DNA from 3 places in the Paucibacter sp. KCTC 42545 genome. Region 1 is predicted to be linked to each of the others. Evidence: predicted binding sites of a transcription regulator. Region 1 holds the regulator's gene; each other region holds the start of a gene.
The links. The regulator sigma-54, encoded in region 1, starts transcription at its own class of promoters, with help from an activator protein. The targets are predictions, from matches to a motif close to TGGCANGNAANCTGCTTT.
Positions count from the first base shown of each region.

Region 2: a site for sigma-54 is predicted at 2,553-2,570, ahead of AT984_RS23665 (pilin). Genes of this name have one in related genera too.
Region 3: a site for sigma-54 is predicted at 1,917-1,934, ahead of AT984_RS08870 (PEP-CTERM sorting domain-containing protein). Genes of this name have one in related genera too.

Region 1 is NZ_CP013692.1:3,978,017-3,984,471, reverse strand. It holds gene AT984_RS17070 (bifunctional diguanylate cyclase/phosphodiesterase) at 1-2,661, opposite strand, end outside; gene AT984_RS17065 (RNA polymerase factor sigma-54) at 2,727-4,241, opposite strand; gene lptB (LPS export ABC transporter ATP-binding protein) at 4,241-5,020, opposite strand; gene lptA (lipopolysaccharide transport periplasmic protein LptA) at 5,017-5,691, opposite strand; gene AT984_RS17050 (thiol:disulfide interchange protein DsbA/DsbL) at 5,831-6,455, opposite strand, start outside.
Region 2 is NZ_CP013692.1:4,176,461-4,182,915, forward strand. It holds gene AT984_RS17840 (YbaN family protein) at 1-279, shown strand, start outside; gene AT984_RS17850 (hypothetical protein) at 567-869, shown strand; gene AT984_RS17855 (pilin) at 989-1,429, opposite strand; gene AT984_RS23065 (hypothetical protein) at 1,449-1,781, opposite strand; gene AT984_RS23665 (pilin) at 2,041-2,487, opposite strand; gene AT984_RS23675 (pilin) at 2,880-3,326, opposite strand; gene AT984_RS17870 (MBL fold metallo-hydrolase) at 3,707-4,492, opposite strand; gene AT984_RS17880 (DEAD/DEAH box helicase) at 4,758-6,455, shown strand, end outside.
Region 3 is NZ_CP013692.1:2,004,470-2,010,924, forward strand. It holds gene AT984_RS08865 (FAD-binding oxidoreductase) at 209-1,810, shown strand; gene AT984_RS08870 (PEP-CTERM sorting domain-containing protein) at 1,987-2,796, shown strand; gene AT984_RS08875 (S1 family peptidase) at 2,913-3,728, opposite strand; gene AT984_RS08880 (GNAT family N-acetyltransferase) at 3,725-5,020, opposite strand; gene prsT (XrtA/PEP-CTERM system TPR-repeat protein PrsT) at 5,117-6,455, opposite strand, start outside.

The DNA of each region.
Region 1 (6,455 bases):
CTGGTAGGCATGGCAACCCAGCTGCGCCAGCAGATCGCGCTGCGCCTCGGTTTCCACCCCTTCGGCGATGACGTGCAGGCCCAGGCTGTCGCCTAACTGCACAATCGCATGGGCAATGGCATGGGCATTGGGCTCGCTGATCAGGTCGCGCACAAAGGATTGGTCGATCTTGAGCTGCTTGAGCGGCAGGCGCTTCAGGTAGGCCAGCGAGGAATAGCCGGTGCCGAAATCATCCAGCGACAGGCCTACGCCCAGGCGGCCCAGCTCCGTCATCAGGCGGATCACGCCCTCCACATCGTCCACCAGGGCGCTCTCGGTCAGCTCGATCTTGAGGCGCTCGGTGGGGGCGTTGCTGCGCGCCAAGATTTGCTGCAAGGTGGACAAAAAGCCCTTGTGGCGGAACTGGACGGCACTGACGTTGACGGCCAGGCTCAAGCCCTCCAGCCGCGGCTGACCGGCCCACAAGGCCAGCAGCGCGCAGGCCTGCTGCATCACCCAGGCGCCCAGTGGCACGATCAGGCCGGTCTGCTCAGCCAGGGGGATGAACTGCGCGGGCGAGATCCAGCCGCGCTGCGGATGCTGCCAGCGCAGCAGCACTTCGGCGCCGGTCAACTGGCCGTGCTGATTGACCTGGGCTTGCAGATAGAGCGCGAACTGGTCGTTCTGCAGGGCGCCGCGCAGGTCCGCCTCCAGCGTGGCGCGCTCGGCCATGGCGGCCTGGGTGACCGGGTCGAAGAAGCACAGCTGGTTGCGGCCGCCCGCCTTGGCTTGGTACATGGCGTGGTCGGCATGTTTGAGCAGATCTTCGCTGCTGCTACCGTCGCCCGCACCCCAGACCTTGATGCCGATGCTGGGCGTGCTGTGATGCAAATGGTCTTTGAGCTGGTAGGGCTGGCCCAGCACGCGCAGGATCTTTTCGGCTGCCGCTTCGGCATGCTGGGCAGCCTCGGCGTAGTCCTGGCCCAAGTCCTGCAGCAGTACCACAAACTCATCGCCGCCCCAGCGCGCCACCGAGTCCTGCGCCCGCACCGTGCCCAGCAGGCGCTGTGCGATGCTTTGCAGCAGCAGATCGCCCATCCCGTGGCCCAAGGTGTCGTTGAGCGACTTGAAATTGTCCAGGTCGATGAAGAGCACCGCGCCGTGGCGGCCCTGGCGCTGCGCCGAGGCCAGGGTTTGGTTCAAGCGGTCCAGCAGCAGGCGGCGGTTGGGCAGGCCGGTGAGCGGGTCGTTGAAGGCCAGTTTCTCGATCGCGGCCTCGGCACGCTTGCGTTCGGTGATGTCGCGCGTCAGGCCGATGAACAGGGGCTCGCCATCGCGCTCGATGCTGGACACGGCCAGGCTCATCGGGAAGTTGCTGCCGCTCTTGCGCCGGCCGGTGACGTCGCGGCCAACCCCGATCACGCGGGCTTGATTGCCGCCCAGGTAGTTGCGCAAATAGCCATCGTGCTGGCTGGCTTCAGGCTCGGGCATCAGCAGACTGACATTGCGCCCGATCACCTCCTCGGCGCTGTAGCCGAACATGCGGCAGGCCGAGGCGTTGAAGCTCAGGATCAGGCCGCGCGCGTCGATGGTGATGACGCCGTCCACCATATTGTCCAGAACGGCCTGGGTGTGCTGCGCTTTGTCGTGGTCGCTGCGCCGCTGGGCTTCGCGCAACGCGGCGATGCTGCGCAAGCGACGTTGGCGCAGCCACAGCGCCAGGCCGCTGACCATGGCCAGCAGCAAGCCGGCCCCCAGGGTTTGCTGCCACTGGCGCTGCCAAGGCGCTTCCAGGGCGCTGATCTGGCGACCCACGGCAACGATCAAGGCGCGGTTGGTTTGTAGGCCCGGGGTGCGCACGGTTTGCAAGGCCGTCAGGCGCTCATCCCGGCTGACCAAGGCCAGGCCTTGCTGCACGCTGGCGTCTTGGCCGCTGGCCAGATGGCGGGCCAGTAGCGAGCCCGGCCGGTCCAGCAGTCGGCGGCCCATCCAGTCATTGTTCTGCGGGCGCAGGCTGTAGAGCATGCCGTCGGCGTGAACCAGGGCGCTCCAGGTGTCATCCGAGGTTTGCGCCGTACCCAGCACCAGCTTGAAGTAGTCGGGATCCAGCGTCACCATGGCCACGCCAGCGAATTGCCCGCGCGCATCGAACAGCGCCCGCGACAAGCTCATGGTGTACTCGCCCAGCGCATTGCTGTAGGGCGGCGAGACATAGAGCATGCCGTACTGTGGCGCCGTTTTTGGCATCAGAAAGTAGTCGCGCGTGCTGGCGTCGAAATTGGGCAATTCGGCCAGGGAGGTGGCTCGCATGCGCCCGCGGGCATCGATGATGGCGGCCATGCGCACACCGGGCATGGCCTGGGCCAGGGCGCTCAAAAGCGGGCGAGCATCTTGCTGCATCTGGCTGTTGCGCCATTTGCCGTGGGAATCGTCGATGGTCTGCAGCGCTGCCTGAATGCCATGCAGCTGTTGGGCCACGATGCCGTCCAGCACTTGCACCAGACCTTGCAGGCGCTGGCTTTCTTGCTGCTGCAACTGGGCGCGTTCATGCCTGAGCCAAATACCGGCAGACACCGCAACGATCGCGCAGACCAGGGCGAACACCAGCCACTGTGCGTGAAATTGTTGAATGCAGAAGGCCGAACCGGGGCGGTTCGCCGAATGGGGGGCTGGGCTGGACATGGTGGGCGAGGTGAGGGAGCGTCACCTTAGCGAGTCGCTCCTGCCTCAGCCTTGATGCAGATCAATCAGCAGGGTTTGCGCAAATTGGCGGGGGCGATCTTCAGCGCTTCGCGGTATTTCGCCACGGTGCGCCGCGCCACCTGGATGCCTTGCTCTTCCAGCATGTTGGCCAAGGCGCTGTCAGACAGCGGCTTGTTCGGCGCTTCCGCCTCAACGAATTGCTTGATCAGCGCGCGCACGGCGGTGCTGGAGGCATTGCCGCCGGCCTCGGTGCTCAGGCCCGAGCCGAAGAAGTACTTCAGCTCAAAAGTGCCGAAGGTGGTGGCCATGTATTTGGCGGTGGTGACGCGTGAGATGGTGGACTCGTGCAGGCCCAGCTCGTCGGCAATCTCGCGCAGCACCAGGGGCTTCATGGCCAGGGCACCGTGGGTGAAGAAGCCTTTTTGCCGCTCCACGATGGCTTTGGAGACACGCAAAATGGTGTCGAAGCGCTGCTGGATGTTTTTAATGAACCAGCGCGCTTCCTGCAGCTGGCCACCCAGCGCGCTATTGCTGATGCCGCCGCGGGTTTGCCGCAGGGCGTTGGCATACATCTCATTGATGCGCAGCTTGGGGGCGACCTCGGGGTTGAGCATCACGCGCAGCTCGCGGCCGACCTTGCGCACGATCACATCCGGGATCACTGCCTGCGACTGGCCTTGCGCGAAGCGCCGCCCCGGTTTGGGGTCGAGGGCGCGGATCAGCGCTTGCGCTTCGCGCAGCAGGGGCTCGTCGGCACCGGTCAGCGCCATCAGCTTTTTGCTATCGCGCTTGGCCAGCAGTTCCAGATGTGATTTGCAAATCAGGATGGCGATCACCTGCGCCGGGCTGCGCGGTAGTGCGCGCAATTGCAGCGTTAGGCACTCGGCCAGGTCGCGTGCGCCGACGCCGCCGGGGTCCATGTTCTGCAACCACTTCAGGGCGATGCGCAGATGGTCCAGCAGCTCTTCTTGTTCCTCGGCATCAGTGGTGAGCGCTTGGGCGATGTCTTCCAGTGTGTCTTCCAGGTAGCCGTCTTCGCCCAGCGACTCAATCAGCACTTGCAAGGCCATGCGGTCGGCCTGGCTGAGGTGCATGCCGGCCAGCTGCTGATTCAAATGCTCTTGCAGGCTGATTTCGGCGAACTCCTGCTCGCTGCGATCGTCGTCGCCGTCATTGCTGGCGCTGCCGCTGTTGTGGTTGCTGGGCAGCTCGCGGATGCCGTCGAAGTCATCGCGCTCGGTGCCGTTCTCCCAGTCGTCGCGCTCGGTGCTACCGAAGTCTTCGGCCCGCAACTCCGGCGTGCTCTCGGCGTCGGCGCCGCCGCCCAGCTCGGTGTCGGCGCTGCTGTCGTCGGCGGCGCTGGCGCGTAGCGGCTCGCTGATCTCGGGCGCGGCCACGCTGATGTCATCCTCGGTATCGAGCAGAGGGTTCTGCGCCATCATTTGCTCGATTTCCTGGTTCAGCTCCAGGGTCGAGAGTTGCAGCAGCCGGATCGATTGCTGCAATTGCGGGGTCAGCGAGAGATGCTGGCTCAGGCGCAGCTGGAGCGACTGTTTCATCACATGCGGAAGTTTTCGCCGAGATAGACCTTGCGCACATCGGCGTTGTCCACAATCTCGGCGGGCGTGCCTTCGGCCAGAACGGCGCCTTCGCTGATGATGTAGGCGCGATCGCAAATGCCGAGGGTTTCGCGCACATTGTGGTCGGTGATCAAAACCCCGATGCCGCGCGCCTTCAGGAAGCTGATGATGCGCTGGATCTCCAGCACCGCGATCGGGTCGACGCCGGCGAAGGGCTCGTCCAGCAAGATGAAGCGGGGCTGGGTGGCCAGGGCGCGCGCGATCTCGACGCGGCGGCGCTCGCCACCCGAAAGCGCGGGGGCGGGGCTGTCGCGCAGCTTTTCGATGCTGAGGTCGTGCAGCAGGTTTTCCAGCAACTCATTGATGCGCGCCTTGCTCAGCGGCCGGCCATTGGCATCGAGTTGCAATTCCAGCACCGCACGGATGTTCTCTTCCACGGTGAGCTTGCGGAAGATCGAAGCTTCCTGCGGCAGATAGCTCAGGCCCAGGCGGGCACGCTGGTGGATGGGCAGGTGCTGGACTTCTTTGCCGTCGATATGGATCTCGCCGGCATCGGCGCGCACCAGGCCCACGATCATGTAGAAGCTGGTCGTCTTGCCGGCACCGTTGGGGCCCAGCAGACCCACCACCTCGCCGCTGTCCACGCCCAGGTGCACGTTCTTGACCACTTTGCGCACACCATAGCTCTTGGCCAAACCGGTGGCGTCAAGGCGGCTGCGCGGCGCGCTGCTGCCGCTGATTGGGGGCGCGCTGCTCATGGCGCCTTTTTACTGCTGGGCAGCTGGGTGCTGGGTTGCAGGGTCAGGCCAGAACTGGCTGCGGGCTCAGCGCTTGCTGCCGAGCCTCGCGGCATGATAACCACGCGGACGCGGCCGGTGGGGTGGGGCGAGGTCTTGCCGCCGTCCAGCGTGAACACTTCGCTGCGGTTGTCGTACACGATCACGGCGCCGCTGACCTCGTCGGCCACCGAGCTGCCCATGGTGCGATGCACCACCGCATTGCCGATGAAACGCACGGTGTCGCTGCGGGTGTCGTACTCCACCTGATCGGCAAAGCCTTCGATGGCCTCGCCGGGGATGTCTCGTGCCTGGCGGAAGGACACCTGCTTGCCGGTCTGGCCATTGGCATAGGCCTGAAAGTAGCCGTCACCGGTTTCACGCACATCAATGCGCTCGGCCTTCAGCAGCAAGCTGCCCTTGCTGAGCACCACATTGCCGTTGAACTCGGTGCGCTGGCGCGCCATATCGACCCGGCCACCTTGGTCGGAGGCGATGTTCAGCGGTTTGAACTGGTCGGCCTTTTCGGCGTGGGCGATGGTTGCGGCGCCGAGCATCAGCGCCACGGCCAAGGCGACACGGCCAGCGTTGGCGATGTCTTGGGCGACGGCTCTGGCGCTAGGGCGGGATGGGCGAATGCAGGGTGTTTTCATGGCGGCACAATTCTTGCAGACCATTCTAGCCCTGCATCTTCAAGCGCAGCCCGGCGCCACCCCAAATTGCAGGAGCGGCACCTAGGCTGAAGAGATCGACCCGCCGCGCGCGCAGCACGGCAGGTGTTGCAAGCGGGCCTCAGCCCTTGCTTGAGCGTACCAGCTTGATCAGATAGTCCGTCACCGCCAGCGCTTGCTGGCCATTGACGATCTCACCGGCACCGCGAACGCCAGCAATGCTGGGCGAAGTCAGGTAGCGGCCGGCGATGCCGATGGCGGGCACGCCGTCGATGCGGTACTCCTCCGACAGCTTGCTGGCTTGCGCGCACTTGGTTTGCACGCCGAAGGAGTTGTAGGCAGCGGTGAACTTGGCCATGTCCAGGCCCAGGCGGCCGGCCAGGGCCATCACGGCCTTGTCGTCCTCGGGCATATCGCGCTGGAAGGCATTGAACACGGCGGTGTGCACTTCGGCTTCCTTGCCCATCGCTTCGAGAGCGAAGAACAACTTCTGGTGCGATTTGATGTTGGCGCGGAAGCCCACATGCACGCGGCGGAAGTTGACGTCGGCGGGCAGCTGCTTGCTCCAGGCCTCGATAGTGGGATCAAAGGTGAAGCAGTGTGGGCAGCCGTACCAGAAGAACTCCAGCACATCGATCTTGCCGGGTGTGGAGGGCAGTGCCTGAGACAGCTTCAGGTATTGCTTGCCTTCCACCGGCGCGCCTTGCGCCAAGGCCAGGCCGGGCAGACTGCCGGCACCCAGAACG
Region 2 (6,455 bases), 200 kb from region 1:
CCGACCACCCCCTTCATCTTGCTGACGGCGTTTTGTTTTTCACGCGGCAGCAGCCGCTGCGAAGCCTGGATCCTCAATCACCGCACCTTCGGCCCCATGGTGCGCGACTGGCGAGCCACTCGCGCCGTACCTCTGCGCGCCAAACAACTGGCCAGCGTGATGATGACCATCGGCTCGGTGTGGGCCGCCATCACCTTGCCCACGCAATGGGCCTGGCTGCCGGCGCTGTGTTGCGCCTGCGTGGCCACCTGGCTGTGGCGGCTGCCGACACGGCGCTGAGACGGTCGGCGTTTGCTCTGCCGCCGTTGTCACCGAGTCAATCGCTCAGATTGATGTTGGCTAGACCGCTTTCCATAGCAAAAACAGGTACCGACTTCCACATCCCCCCATTGGAGGGAACCCGCCGCGACACCCCCCACGTATCCCCCATCACTCCCCCTCCGGAGTGATAGAAAACGGATCTGTCTGCGCCGAATACTTGAGCCACTGACGACGCAGTGACCCCAGCAATCAAGCCCCTCCTCCCCGCGTCAGCCCACATGTCTTCAGGAATGATGGAGCTCAAAATGAGATTTCAAAGCCTGTTCCAGACCCTCTGCCTGCGCCGGCAGCTTGCACATTCCGCCATCATGGCCAGCGCGACAGCGGCTTCACAGCTCAAGGCCAAAGCAGCGACGGATGACGATCGCTTCGGCAGTTGCGGCTGGTTTGACTCAAGCTACGAGCTAAGCCAGGGGCTGCTCATCATTGAGGATATGGATGCGGATGCGCGCCTGAATTTGGAGCTTGAGCTAATTCAAGACTCCAAGCATGACCATACGGCGCAAAGCCAGTGCTTACAAATTGAATCTTGTGGGATTGCCTGCTGAACTCGGAATCTGGCAATCGAGCAAATAGTCAATTGACCCGGTGCAGCGTCTTACGTGCCTTGATCGAATATGCGAACAGATGATTTCAGCCGGTTGCCAAGACTTACGCGACCGGCATATTAAGGGCTTGAATTCTTCACAATGGCGTCCTTAATCGGCCCGGCCGCCACATCGGTGCTTACCGCCCAAGAGAGACGCGAATTCTGCAGAGTGGGTGTGAACGTAATGGTCTTGCCACCCAGATCAGAGCCAACATTGGCGGCCGATGTGAACGTAGCCACGATGACGCCGTTAGTGGCAACAACGCTGGTCAAGACATTCGTAGCGGTCCAGGCTGGAATGCCATTGCTGCTGCTATTGCAGCCTGTGACCGTACTACCGTCTTGAGCGCAAACCGCGACAGCCAGTTTCACCCCATCCATACTGGAAATTGCCGAGGCAACCCTGGCTTTGGCGACGTAGTCCTTGTACTGGGGAAGGCTCACGGCCACCAAGATGCCGATGATCGAGACAACAATCAACAGCTCAATCAACGTAAAACCCTGATAGATACGTTTCATGTGTTCCTTCTTGGCTCGCTCATGATTCATCGGTGACCGCAAACGCCAGTACCGGTAGAAAAGGTCTGCATACCCGGGTGCCCTCATGGCTGACGCGTTGATCAGAGAGGTCTGAGTTTTGCAAAGAGACAAAAATTGCTAAGCAACGGCCGGATTGACGTTCAAGTTCAAACTCAGGCAACTTTAGAACCCCGGCTTTTTCCATTCTGGCGTACTTATTCCGCTCCATCATCCAATGCCGACGAAACATCTGCTGATTAGACAAGGAAGAAGTTTTGTTAGCTAGCAACGCGGTGCTCTTGCCTTGCCTTAGATTGCGCACCTTGGCAGGGTCGAATTGCAGCTTGCACACACGGACCGGGGGCATCTATTCAGGCAACGGCGCACCGCCTCATTCGAGCCCGTGAAGCGCCAATATGACGCTGCTGCATAAGTTCTCTAATGTGCAGCAAGTTACTTGGACAGCATTTTTCCTGCTGGGTGCAAAGCCTTTGACGCAAGACCCACCGCGCTACTCCATTCTGAAATGAGAAAGGGCGCCATCAAGGCGCCCTTTCTTTCAACAAGGAATCAACAAGATCCGCTGATTCGTTCTACCGAGAGCACTAAGCTCAGGGCGTCGAGTTCTTCGTAATTGCAGCCTTCACTGCATCCGCAGTGACATCGGTTGACACGATCCAGGACATGCGCACGCCGTCAGGCTTGGCTTCGTATTTGATAAATTTTCCCGCCAAGTCTGTGCCGCTGGCATCAGCGAAAGTAGCAGTAATCACGCCCTTATCGTCAGCCGCTGCGGTCTTCAAAACATTGGTCGCTGTAAATGCGGGGACGCCACCCGTACCGGAGGAAGCACAAGTATCAAATCCGGCATTTTCCTGGTAGCACAAGGCTACAGCCTTCTTGATACCGTCAATGCTGGCGATGGCGGACGCAACTTTGGACTTGCTCGTATAGTCCTTGTACTGAGGAATCGCCACAGCAGCCAAGATACCGATGATGGCCACAACGATCATCAATTCGATCAGGGTGAAACCTTGTTGGATGCGCTTCATGTTCATGATCTAAATCTCCTAGGCGAAGCCAAAAAAGAAAAGCAGTTGAGGGGTAGGTGCCCCCCCCCCTGAATGCAGGGATCATGCCAACTGGTTTCATCGCCGCTCCCGTGCGTTTCTTCACACTCCGACTGGCTCAGTAATCCGCAGCCTGACAAAAATTGTCAATCCAAGTGACACAAAAAGGTCTGCGCACAAAGACGTGACTATTTCCGTCGGAACTTTAATGTGAGGTCCATGGACAATTTTTCTAGCGAGTGCTAAGTTTTTGGTACAGGGCTCGCCGAACTGTTAACTCGATAACCCATTCTGAAATGAGAAAGGGCGCCATCAAGGCGCCCTTTTTTCAACAATGGATCAACAAGTAGCGCTGGTCCGTCTTACCTAGAGCACTAAGCTCAAGGAGTCGAATTCTTCGTGATGGCAGCCTTCACCGCAGCCGCAGTGACATCGGTTGATACGACCCAAGACATGCGCACGCCGTCAGGCTTGGCTTCGTACTTGACAAATTTACCAGCCAAATCTGTGCCGCTGGCGTCAGTGAAAGTAGCAGTAATCACGCCCTTGTCATCAGCCTGAGCGGTTTTCAAAACATTGGTCGCTGTAAATGCAGGAACGCCGCCCGTACCAGAGGATGCACAAGTATCAAATCCGGCATTTTCCTGGTAGCACAAGGCGACAGCCTTCTTGATGCCGTCGATGCTGGCGATGGCGGACGCAACTTTGGACTTGCTCGTGTAGTCCTTGTACTGAGGAATCGCCACAGCAGCCAAGATACCGATGATGGCCACGACGATCATCAGTTCGATCAGGGTGAAACCTTGTTGGACGCGCTTCATGTTCATGATGAAAACTCCTGGCCGAAGCCAAATAAGAAAAGCCGTTGAGGGGTGGGGTACAACCCCCTTGAATGCAGGGGTCGTGCCAGCTTGTTCCTGCGCCGCTCTTGTGCTTTTCGTCACGCTCCGGCTGGTCAACGGCCTCACGACCTGACAAAAATTGTCAACCCAGGTGACACAAAGAGGTTGAGGCACAAAGAAGTGACAATTTACGTCTGCACTACGCAATACCAATAAGAGTGCAAAGCATTCGGGGAAAAATTTTGGGGCCAGAGTTGATTAATCGCCGCAAGGATTAATCAACTCTGGCCCCATTAAAAACTGACCCCATTAAAAACTGACCCCATTAAAAACTGACCCCATTAAACAGGGCGGGAGGCGCTGGGCTACAGCACCATCACCTGCCCGGCCTGTAAAGGCGCGAGTTTGTGGGCGGTGCTCAGGGCGGCGATCTCGCTCATCACGGCGTCTACCTCGCCGGGCTTGATGTGGGTGATGTGCACCTCCACCGGCCCTTGCAGATGCTGCAACTCCAGGGCCAGCGAGGCGGGGCAGAGGTGTTTGCTGACGGTGGCGACTTGCTGCTCTTCGTCGCTGAAGGCGGTTTCGATCACCAGGTGCGAGAGCTTCAGTTCAGCCAAGCGGCGCCACAGGGCCGGGTTGGGTCCTGTGTCGCCGGTGAACACCCAGTGGGCGTGGCCGCTGGCCGGGCCGCCGTCCACGGCAAAGCCAACTGCCGGCACGGTGTGCGCGGCGCTCAAGACCTCGACCTGGCGCTCGCCCAATTGCAGGCGATCACCGATTTCAAAAGGATGCAGGCTCAGCACCGGATGCTCAGCCGAGGGCAGGCGGGTGAAGTCGGGCCAGATCACCCCGTTCAGGATGTGATCACGCAGAGCCTTGAGCGTGGGCGCCAGGCCATGCACCTGAATCGGTGGGCGGCCGGCTGCGGCGCGCAAGCGCAAGACCGAATCGGCCAGCAGCGGAATGGCCAGCACATGGTCCAGATGGGAGTGGCTGACCAGAATGTGATCAATGCGGGCCAGCGCTTCCAGCGACAAATCGCCCACGCCGGTTCCGGCGTCGATCAGCACATCGTCGTCCAGCAGGAAAGCGGTGGTCTTGAATCCGGCGGCGATAGCGCCTGAACAACCGAGGACGCGAATTTTCATGAAGGGGGTCAAATGGGGATTTTGGGATCCTGCCGCGGCATGTGTGAGATGCTGTGCTCTCACGCAGAAACGCGCCCAGAGACCGCAATGTACGCACCCAGCCAAGACACGCAAGTGCGCAATACCGGTTTTTTCCGGCAGGCGAACACCCCGCGTATGCCCCGGCGTGAATGCGTGATTTCCTTCACGTCGGCAAAGCTGCCAGACACCCCGGGCCAGGCGCGCCAGCCCTTGGCATACTCCGCCCTTCACTGCTGGGCGCATCATGGCTACCAATGACAAAAACAAGGGCGCTACCAGCCTGAAATTCATCACCCCCACGGGCAAGACCGGCATGACGCTGGAGGAGTTGCTGGAGCAGGCGCGCACCTTGAAGGCGGCCGGTGAGCTTGAACGGCGCAAAGCCCTGAGCTCGGGCGATGCCGGACGACTGTGCCAAGCAGCGGAGGACGAAGCCGAAGGCGCTTCAGACGACGATGCTGACGACAACACCCCGCCTACCGGCGCACTCAGCGCCGACGAACAAGTGCTGCTGGACGCCTTGCTGCTGGCCGGCAACACGCGCGGCGTGGAAGGCCTGCGGCTATGGCTTCAAGCGGCCGACGCGCAACGCTACCCCTCGGGCCGCGCCTTCACGCCGGCCGAGATCAGCAAATGCCTGAAATCCCTGCACCGCCGTGGCCTGCTGCATCTGCAGCAAGGGCGCGGCTATGTGGCCGATGTGCGCGAACACAGCGAGCGCTTGCAAGCCCTGCTGCTGCGGCCCGAAGCCAAGGACTACTGGCGCTGGCTGGCCTGGGTGCTGGCCGGGGGCCACGGCAGCCCGCTGCAGCCGAACAACTGGCTGAGCTTTCGCAGCGGCGATGAGTGCAGCAAGCTGCTGCGACTGCTGATGTTCTCGGGCATGCCGCGGGTCGACTTCGAGTCGCGCCTGGTCTATTGGCATGAGTTGCAAGAGCCCGCTCGCATGAGCGATGTGCTGTGCCGGCCCTGGATGCCCCAGGCCCTGGGCCGGGTGGCGCCTGACTTGCTGGAAACCTTGCTGGCCCAAGCCCTGCGCATCTTGCCGGCGGACGACGCCCGCGCCCTGCAATTGGAGCAATGGCTGCTGGCCCGTTTCACGAGCAAGCCGCTGGACGTGCCGGCGGCGCAGCGTGCCATGCTGGCCGAGCGGCAGGCGCTGGGCCTGAACTTCAAAGCCATGCGTGAGCTGCTGGCCGGCCTCGAGGACCCGGCCCTGCCAGCCTTCGAGGCCCTGGAAGCCGCCGCCCGCGGGCAATGGGCCGAGGCCGCCGCCACCTTTGAGCTGGGCATCAAGGAAGTACGCAAGGCCCACAAGCTGCGCCGCGCCCCGCTCAGCGAAGACCTGTCGCGCATCTATGTGTGCTGCTTGCTCGCGCAAGACGACCCCAAGCTCTGGGACGCGGCGCGCAAATACTGCGTGAGCGAATCGGGCTCACGCAGCCCTTCGCCGCATGAGCTATGGGGCCGCTGGGCCCATGTGATCGGCGCACGCTTGGGTGAGGTCACTTTCGACCCGGCCTGCCTGCAATACGTGCCCGCCCTGGAAGTGCGCGAGCATGGCCTGCCCCAGGCGGCCGATCGCCTTTTGCTCGCAGCCTGGCTGGGCAAGCCCGCGCCGGGCTGGGAGCCGCTGGCCGCCCAAACCCTGGTGAACAAACTGGCCAAGACCGGCCAGCTCTGGCATGCCGCCTGGACTGCCCAGGCCGCCGAACGGCTGGAGCTCGGCAGCATCCCGGTCGCGCTGGGCGGCCAAGCCCAGCCTCCCGCCTCCTTCCTCGGCGGCCCACGCGAAGCCTGGCGCGATGCCCTGGCCGCCATCACCGCGCTGGCGATTGAGCCCGAGGGCAAGGCCGGTGCGACGGCCAGCGCCCTCGACCTGGCCTGGTCGCTCACCCTCGACAGCCAAGCCCGCGTACAAAAGCTGGAACCGCTGGAGCGC
Region 3 (6,455 bases), 2.0 Mb from region 1:
CGCCGCTCCTTGTATTTAGCTAGCAAAATTGGGGGTACTCGCCTGACCATCTCCACTCCCAACAGCAAAAATATTTCAGCCAACTCTGAGCGCGCACGGCACTGCATGGCTAGGGGAATGATGCCACACTAGGCTTGCTCTTCCTTCGCCCTTAAGGCGACTTTTTACCGTTGCGACCACACACCCACTTGAATGAGGGGCCATTGACATGACCACCACTCACGCCGCAGCCATCAGCAGCTGGACCAAACTCCTTGGAGCAGCGCAAGTCCTGAGCACTGCGGCTGCGCAGCAGGCCTATGGGCTTGACACCACCGCCTCAAGTAGAAAGCTTGTGGCTGCACTCAAACCCAGCGCTAGTGAGCAAATTCCCGAAATTGTTCGTATTGCCAAGGCCAATCGAACCTCAATTTACCCAATCAGCACCGGCAACAACTGGGGCTACGGAACCAGCCTCCCTGCCGCAAACGACTGCGTACTGCTTGATCTCTCAGGACTATCCCAAATCAAGGAGTTCGATGCCGAATTGGGAGTAATCACCGTCGAGCCCGGCGTCACCCAAGGCATGCTGGCCAAGTTCTTGGATGAGGGCGGTCACGACTTCATGGTGCCCGTGACCGGCGGCGGCCCAAATTGCAGCCTGCTTGGCAATGCACTGGAGCGCGGCTATGGCGTAACCCCCCATACCGACCACTTCGGCGCAGTCACCCATATCGAAGCCGTCCTGGCGGACGGCAGCATTTACCGAAGCGGACTGCATGAAGCGGGTGGCATTGAGGTGGCCAAACTCTTCAAATGGGGAATCGGCCCCTACATCAACGGTCTCTTCACTCAAAGCGGCTTTGGCGTGGTTACCCAGATGACCATCTTGTTGGCACGCCGCCCACAATGCTCCAAAGTTTGTTTCTTCAGCATTCCCGACGACCAAATGCTCGAAGAGGCTGTGCGGCGAGTGCAACGTATTCTTCAAACCCTGCCGGGCATTGTTGGCGGCAGCAATTTGATGAATAGGCACCGCATGCTCGCAATGGCAGCCCCCTATCCCGCCACTCAAATTGGCCCCAACGGCCTAATTCCAGAGGAGGTCATTGCCGCGATGGGGCGTGAATATCAAATATTCCCATGGACAGGTTTTATGACCCTTTATGGCAGCAAGAAGGTCGTCGCCGCAGCACAGAAAGAGATTCGAAACATCCTGAAAGGATTTGCCAAGCGACTCGTCTTTCTGTCCAACGGCCAAGCCCAAGGCCTGGCCAAGCTGGCAAAGCTCATTCCTGGACGGCTCGGGCAGCGAGCCGGCAGCACTGCACAAACCCTTGCAAAGTCACTGGAACTAGTCGGAGGGCGCCCCAACGAAACAGCAATGCCATTGGCCTACTGGCGCAATCCAAACCCGCCAAAGGGGCCATCCCGTGACCCTGGCCGCGATGGCTCCGGCCTCATTTGGTACGCACCACTCGTCCCCATGAGGCCGCAAGCCGCACGCAGTTTCGTCGACATGGTGAAAGCGATCACCCATAGGCACGGCATCGAACCACTCATCACACTGACCAGCATCAGCGACAAGGTATTCGACAGCACCATCCCCATCCTCTTCGACCGCCAAAAGGAGTCCGAAACTGCGAACGCCAAAGCCTGCAACCAAGAGCTGCTGGACAGCGGCGCACTGCAAGGCTTTCTACCCTATCGGGTCGGCATATCAAGCATGCCCTGGCTTGCCGAGCGAATGGGGAGCGCGGGCAAGCTGAATCGGCAATTGCGGCAGTCACTGGACCCCGACAACATCATTTCACCTGGGCGCTACAGCTAATTTTGTCGGATTTTTTTACAAGTCAACTTCATCGCCAGCAAGCGCGCTCGCCACAAAGTCAATTTTCTCCAATGATTTCAAACACTTAACCATTTTCTTTAAGAGTTGGCACGGTTACTGCTTATCTTTGCTGCGAACGGGCAGTAGCCTTTTCAAATCACCTCAGGAGAAATGACATGAAATTTCTGAAGACGACTTTCGCTGGCGTGGCCTTGCTGGCCTGCATGGCCGGCGTTCAAGCTACCCCGATCAATGTGGGCGGCGTGGTTTGGGATCCAGACTATGTGGCACCGGGTGGCGCTGAGACTGACTTCATCGCTGAACACCAATTCACGCAGTGGTTCGGCAGCACAAACTATGCCAAGGGCACCGTCAACTACGGCGACGCAGCAGGCATTGGATCGGTGCTGTCCACCGTTGACGGTGTGAGCCCTGGCGCCACCGGATTTGTGTTGCAGGGCGTTGGTCGCCTGGGCCGCATCAATGACAACGCCAGCAATATCGGCTCTGGCTTCGGCGCTGCAGGCAGCTTCTGCCCAGGCTGCGAAGTGACCTTTGGCTTTGGCGGCATTGGCCTGAACAAGAACAACACCTTTGACCTGACCAATGCTTGGGTTACCTTGTACGTGGACACCAGCACCCTCTACACCAGCCCACCGGCTGGGCAAGTCGGTGCCGACAAGGCCTTGGATGGCACCGTCTGGCTTGACGCGAAGTTCAACAGCCTTGCCTTCACGAGCGGTAACGTCGCTAGCGGTTTCACAGCTGCCGACCTGCAAGTGATCGGCGGTTTGGCCGCTGGTAACTTCGACCCTAATCTGCTGAAGTTCAATTCAAGCGCCTTCTTCAACCCGAATGCCAAGTACTCGTCCGGCGGCAACGGCTCCATTACGGGCAACACCATCCCTGAACCTTCTAGCCTGGCCCTGATCGGCCTGAGCTTGGTTGGCCTGGGCTTTGCCCGCCGCAAGGCAAACAAGGCTTAATGCCAGTTCTTCTCAGCTGCCAAGGCAGCTGATGCAAGAAGAGGCCGTGCGAATTTTGTTCGCACGGCCTTTTTGTTCATCAAACGGAACATGACCTCGCCGTTAGGCCAAAGCAATCAGTCCGCGCGCGCCAGCAACTTCGTGACGAGGTCAACCGGGATCGCATAGCTGATCCCGGTCGGGTGCGTTAACGCGGTCTCTCGTGACCCCTTAATGAGCACCATATTCAACACACCCACCACGGCACCTGTCTCCAAATCGATGACCGGCCCGCCGCTATTTCCTGGATAAGCCGTCGCATCCAACTGAAGAATATTGAACGTAGCTTCGCGCAATTTTCGAATCGACTTTTCGTTCAACGCTTGCGCCGACGCCTGAGGCAATGCAATCGGCGTGATTGAGGAAATGATGCCACGATGGGTTACCAAAGAAAAACCCAGCGCGCCACCGACTGGGAAGCCCAGAATCGCCACGCTCTTGCCTTCCTGGGCCACCTGATCCGAGGCCAAAGCCAAAGGACTAAGCGCCTCGCCCTGGACTCGCAGCAATGCCAAATCCCGCTCACGGTCAAGCTTAAGGACTTCCACCTCTCGCATCACCCATCGACCCGTGGGACCCGTTGCGGCTCGAACCACCAAGCGCCGTCCTCCAGTCATCTCACCGCCTTCCGGCAAGACATGCTTATTGGTGATCACCAAATTGCCTTCCGCCGCTACGAAGCCTGTACCCCGGAACGAAAAGCGGGGACTATCGGTTTCCCCGAAAGTGCCCACAAGCAACACGGAAGAACGAGACCGTTTGATCAAGGACGGCAAATCAACCGGGGCACCAGCCCTGCTCGGCGTGAGCTCCTGAGCCCCGCTAGGCATGCCGACCACAGCCAACCACCCAACTACCGAACGGCGGTTAAAACCAGAGCCTGCTCCGCTCATGCAAGCGACAAATCGGCCGAGGTTTGCCCCATCTCCAAGGCGGTCACGCAGGAGCGCCAAACGACGTCCGCCTCCTCGACACGGAAGCCATAGAACACACCAACGTCTGTCACCTTCGAACGCAGTGCAACCGCTTTAACTTCAGAAGTGTCGGCAGCACCCAAAACAATGCTCGCATGCCCCGGAACCTTAAGCGGAACATCAATCCTGCATTCGGCCTGAAAACCAGACAGAGAAATTTCTATGATGTTCAAGACAAATTCTCTAGAACGCCCATCCACATCAAAGCGTATTTGAGCAGGACACCTGATTGAATAGCGCTGATGGCGCCGCAAGGGATGCGACTCAAGTGCCGTCCCAGACAGCATTGGCAAAATTCGGCGGTACTCGATCAGGTCATAAATCGACCAAAGCAAAGACTTCTTGCGGTCATCCATCGCCTCAAACACTTTACTTTTTTCATTAAAAAAGTAATCAAGCAAAGCCGGCGTCATGACCGGATCATTGGTTGTGAAATAGCGTCTCTTCGGCAATTTTATATTGGGCAAATTCTGCATGAAGAAATAGCGATGCAAATTCTTCCGACTTGGCCTTCCTTTGTATCCAGCTTTGAATATCTCCGCGGCATGATGCAAATCTAAGGTCGCACCTACAGCAGGTGCGCCATTCGCAAAGTCGTACTGATCGACAACATTGGCCTGTAAACGCTCGAAGAACAGCAGCGCCTCATAGAGCTCAATTTTCTCCGGGTTGACCGCAATAACAAGATGACGGGTATCAAAATATTCCGTGCAATATTGATGCATAAACTTCATCAATGGAAACAGAATGGCACCCCCGGTAGCACGAAAGTCCGGATGCACAGCCAAAGCTGATATCTCTGCGATATTGCCGCCTTTAGCTTTTACCTGCTGCAAGTCAAAGACCGACTGCAATGGAAATCCGAACACACCTTCCCGGATCATCGAAATGGTGCCAACCACCTTACCGTCATACTTTGCACACAAGGTGGTTGTAGTTGGCAGCGAGTGATAAATCGTGATGCGCATTCCAGAAGGATCTGGCAGCATAAATCCGCTCGCGACATAAGCGCCATGCAAGAGCTTGAAACAATCCTCCAACTCCTCCTGGGTATCTGCAATTTTCAATTCCAGGCGAAGATCCGGCGCCGGGTCACATTCCACCATGCGTCGGTAAATGCTGAAGCGAAAATTTGCAGGCAGCACCCCAAAGAGCTTTCGAAGACCCTGGTGAAATTTCTTCTTTAGGCTAGAGCCGCGAATCTTTGTCATACATCGTCCCTACACATGATTTATTGACCGTCAACCGCTGCCAATTTACGCGCAGAGCCCTGCTGGCTCAAACAACTAAAAACAACTGCGTCGGCATCAAAGCCCGATGGACAATTTCTTAACCGTATCTTGCGCTGGAAATTTGTCCCCCAAATCAGCCAGGCGCTTCAATTCCACTTTCGCCTCCGCCTTCTTGCCTGCAGAAACGTAAAAAGTTGCCAGATGTAAGCGATGCAAATGTGCATCCGGCGCCAGGCTCAACGCCTGCTTTTGCACCTCGATGGCCTTTTCCAATTGTCCTCTGCTTGCATAGATTTCTGCCAAAGTATCCAGCAATGGCGCTTGTTTCGGCTGCAATTTAACGGCTCGCTCAGCGTACTCCAAGGCATCAGGCTTCTTGTCGAGATTCAAAAGCCAAGCAACATTATTCAAAGCAGCAGCATTTTCAGGCTGCAATTTAAGCACCGCCCGATAATGCTGCTCCGCCTGAGCATATTGCTTGCCCGTCAATGCCAAGTCACCCAAGTAATAAATAAATGCGACATCAGAAGGATTTTTCTGCAGCCAACGCGTTGCGAACGCGCCACCCTCTGCCGTCTTGCCCCCTGACAGATAGGCATAGTGAGTTTTGATCGCTATGTCTGTGCTCGGGTTTTTGTTCAAGGCGGACTGATAAGCGGCAACTGCCCCCGCCCAATTTTTCTGCGTACTCTCCAACTCAGCTTCCAAAACCTGGCCGATGGCATCGTTTGGACGTTGAGTCTGAACAACCTTTATCACCTTGCGTGCTGAATCTACACGCCCTCGCCCCACCTCAATAGCAATCAGCATTCTTTGTGCAGGCAAATATCGCTCATCGATTGCTAGGGCCCGAGTCAAACTCTGCGCCGCCGCAGATGGATCCTTCAGCGCCACATACAATTCCGCCAAACGTAACAACGGCTGAACCGAGTTTGGTTGCAATGCCATCCATTTGTTGGCCGTCGCAACCGCCTGATTAGACTCACCATTCAGTTGTTCAACTTGCGAAAGCGTCGCAAGCATAGTGGGCTGATCAGGTGCGGCAATTACCCCGTCGCGGGCAAGTGTCAACGCTGCTTTTAACTCTTTGCGGTCAACTAACTTGCGAATCAGCAACAGGCGCGGACCGGACTCATTTGGCCATTCCTTGACCAACTTTGCCAGCGCCTCTTCAATTTCGGAAGAAGGCTTTCCAGACAAAGACTGAAGTTCAATGACGCTCAATTGCGCACGCAAATCCTTGGGCTCAAGAGCGATCCATGCTTTCAATCTAGCAATTGCGGCATCAAGTTTTTTATCATCCTGATCAAGAGAGGCCAAGGTTGCCACCGCAGGATAAAACTTCGGATCAATTTTGAGCGCCCGCTCAAATGCAGCACGCGCCGCCACTCGGTCTCCGCGCATCATTTCCATA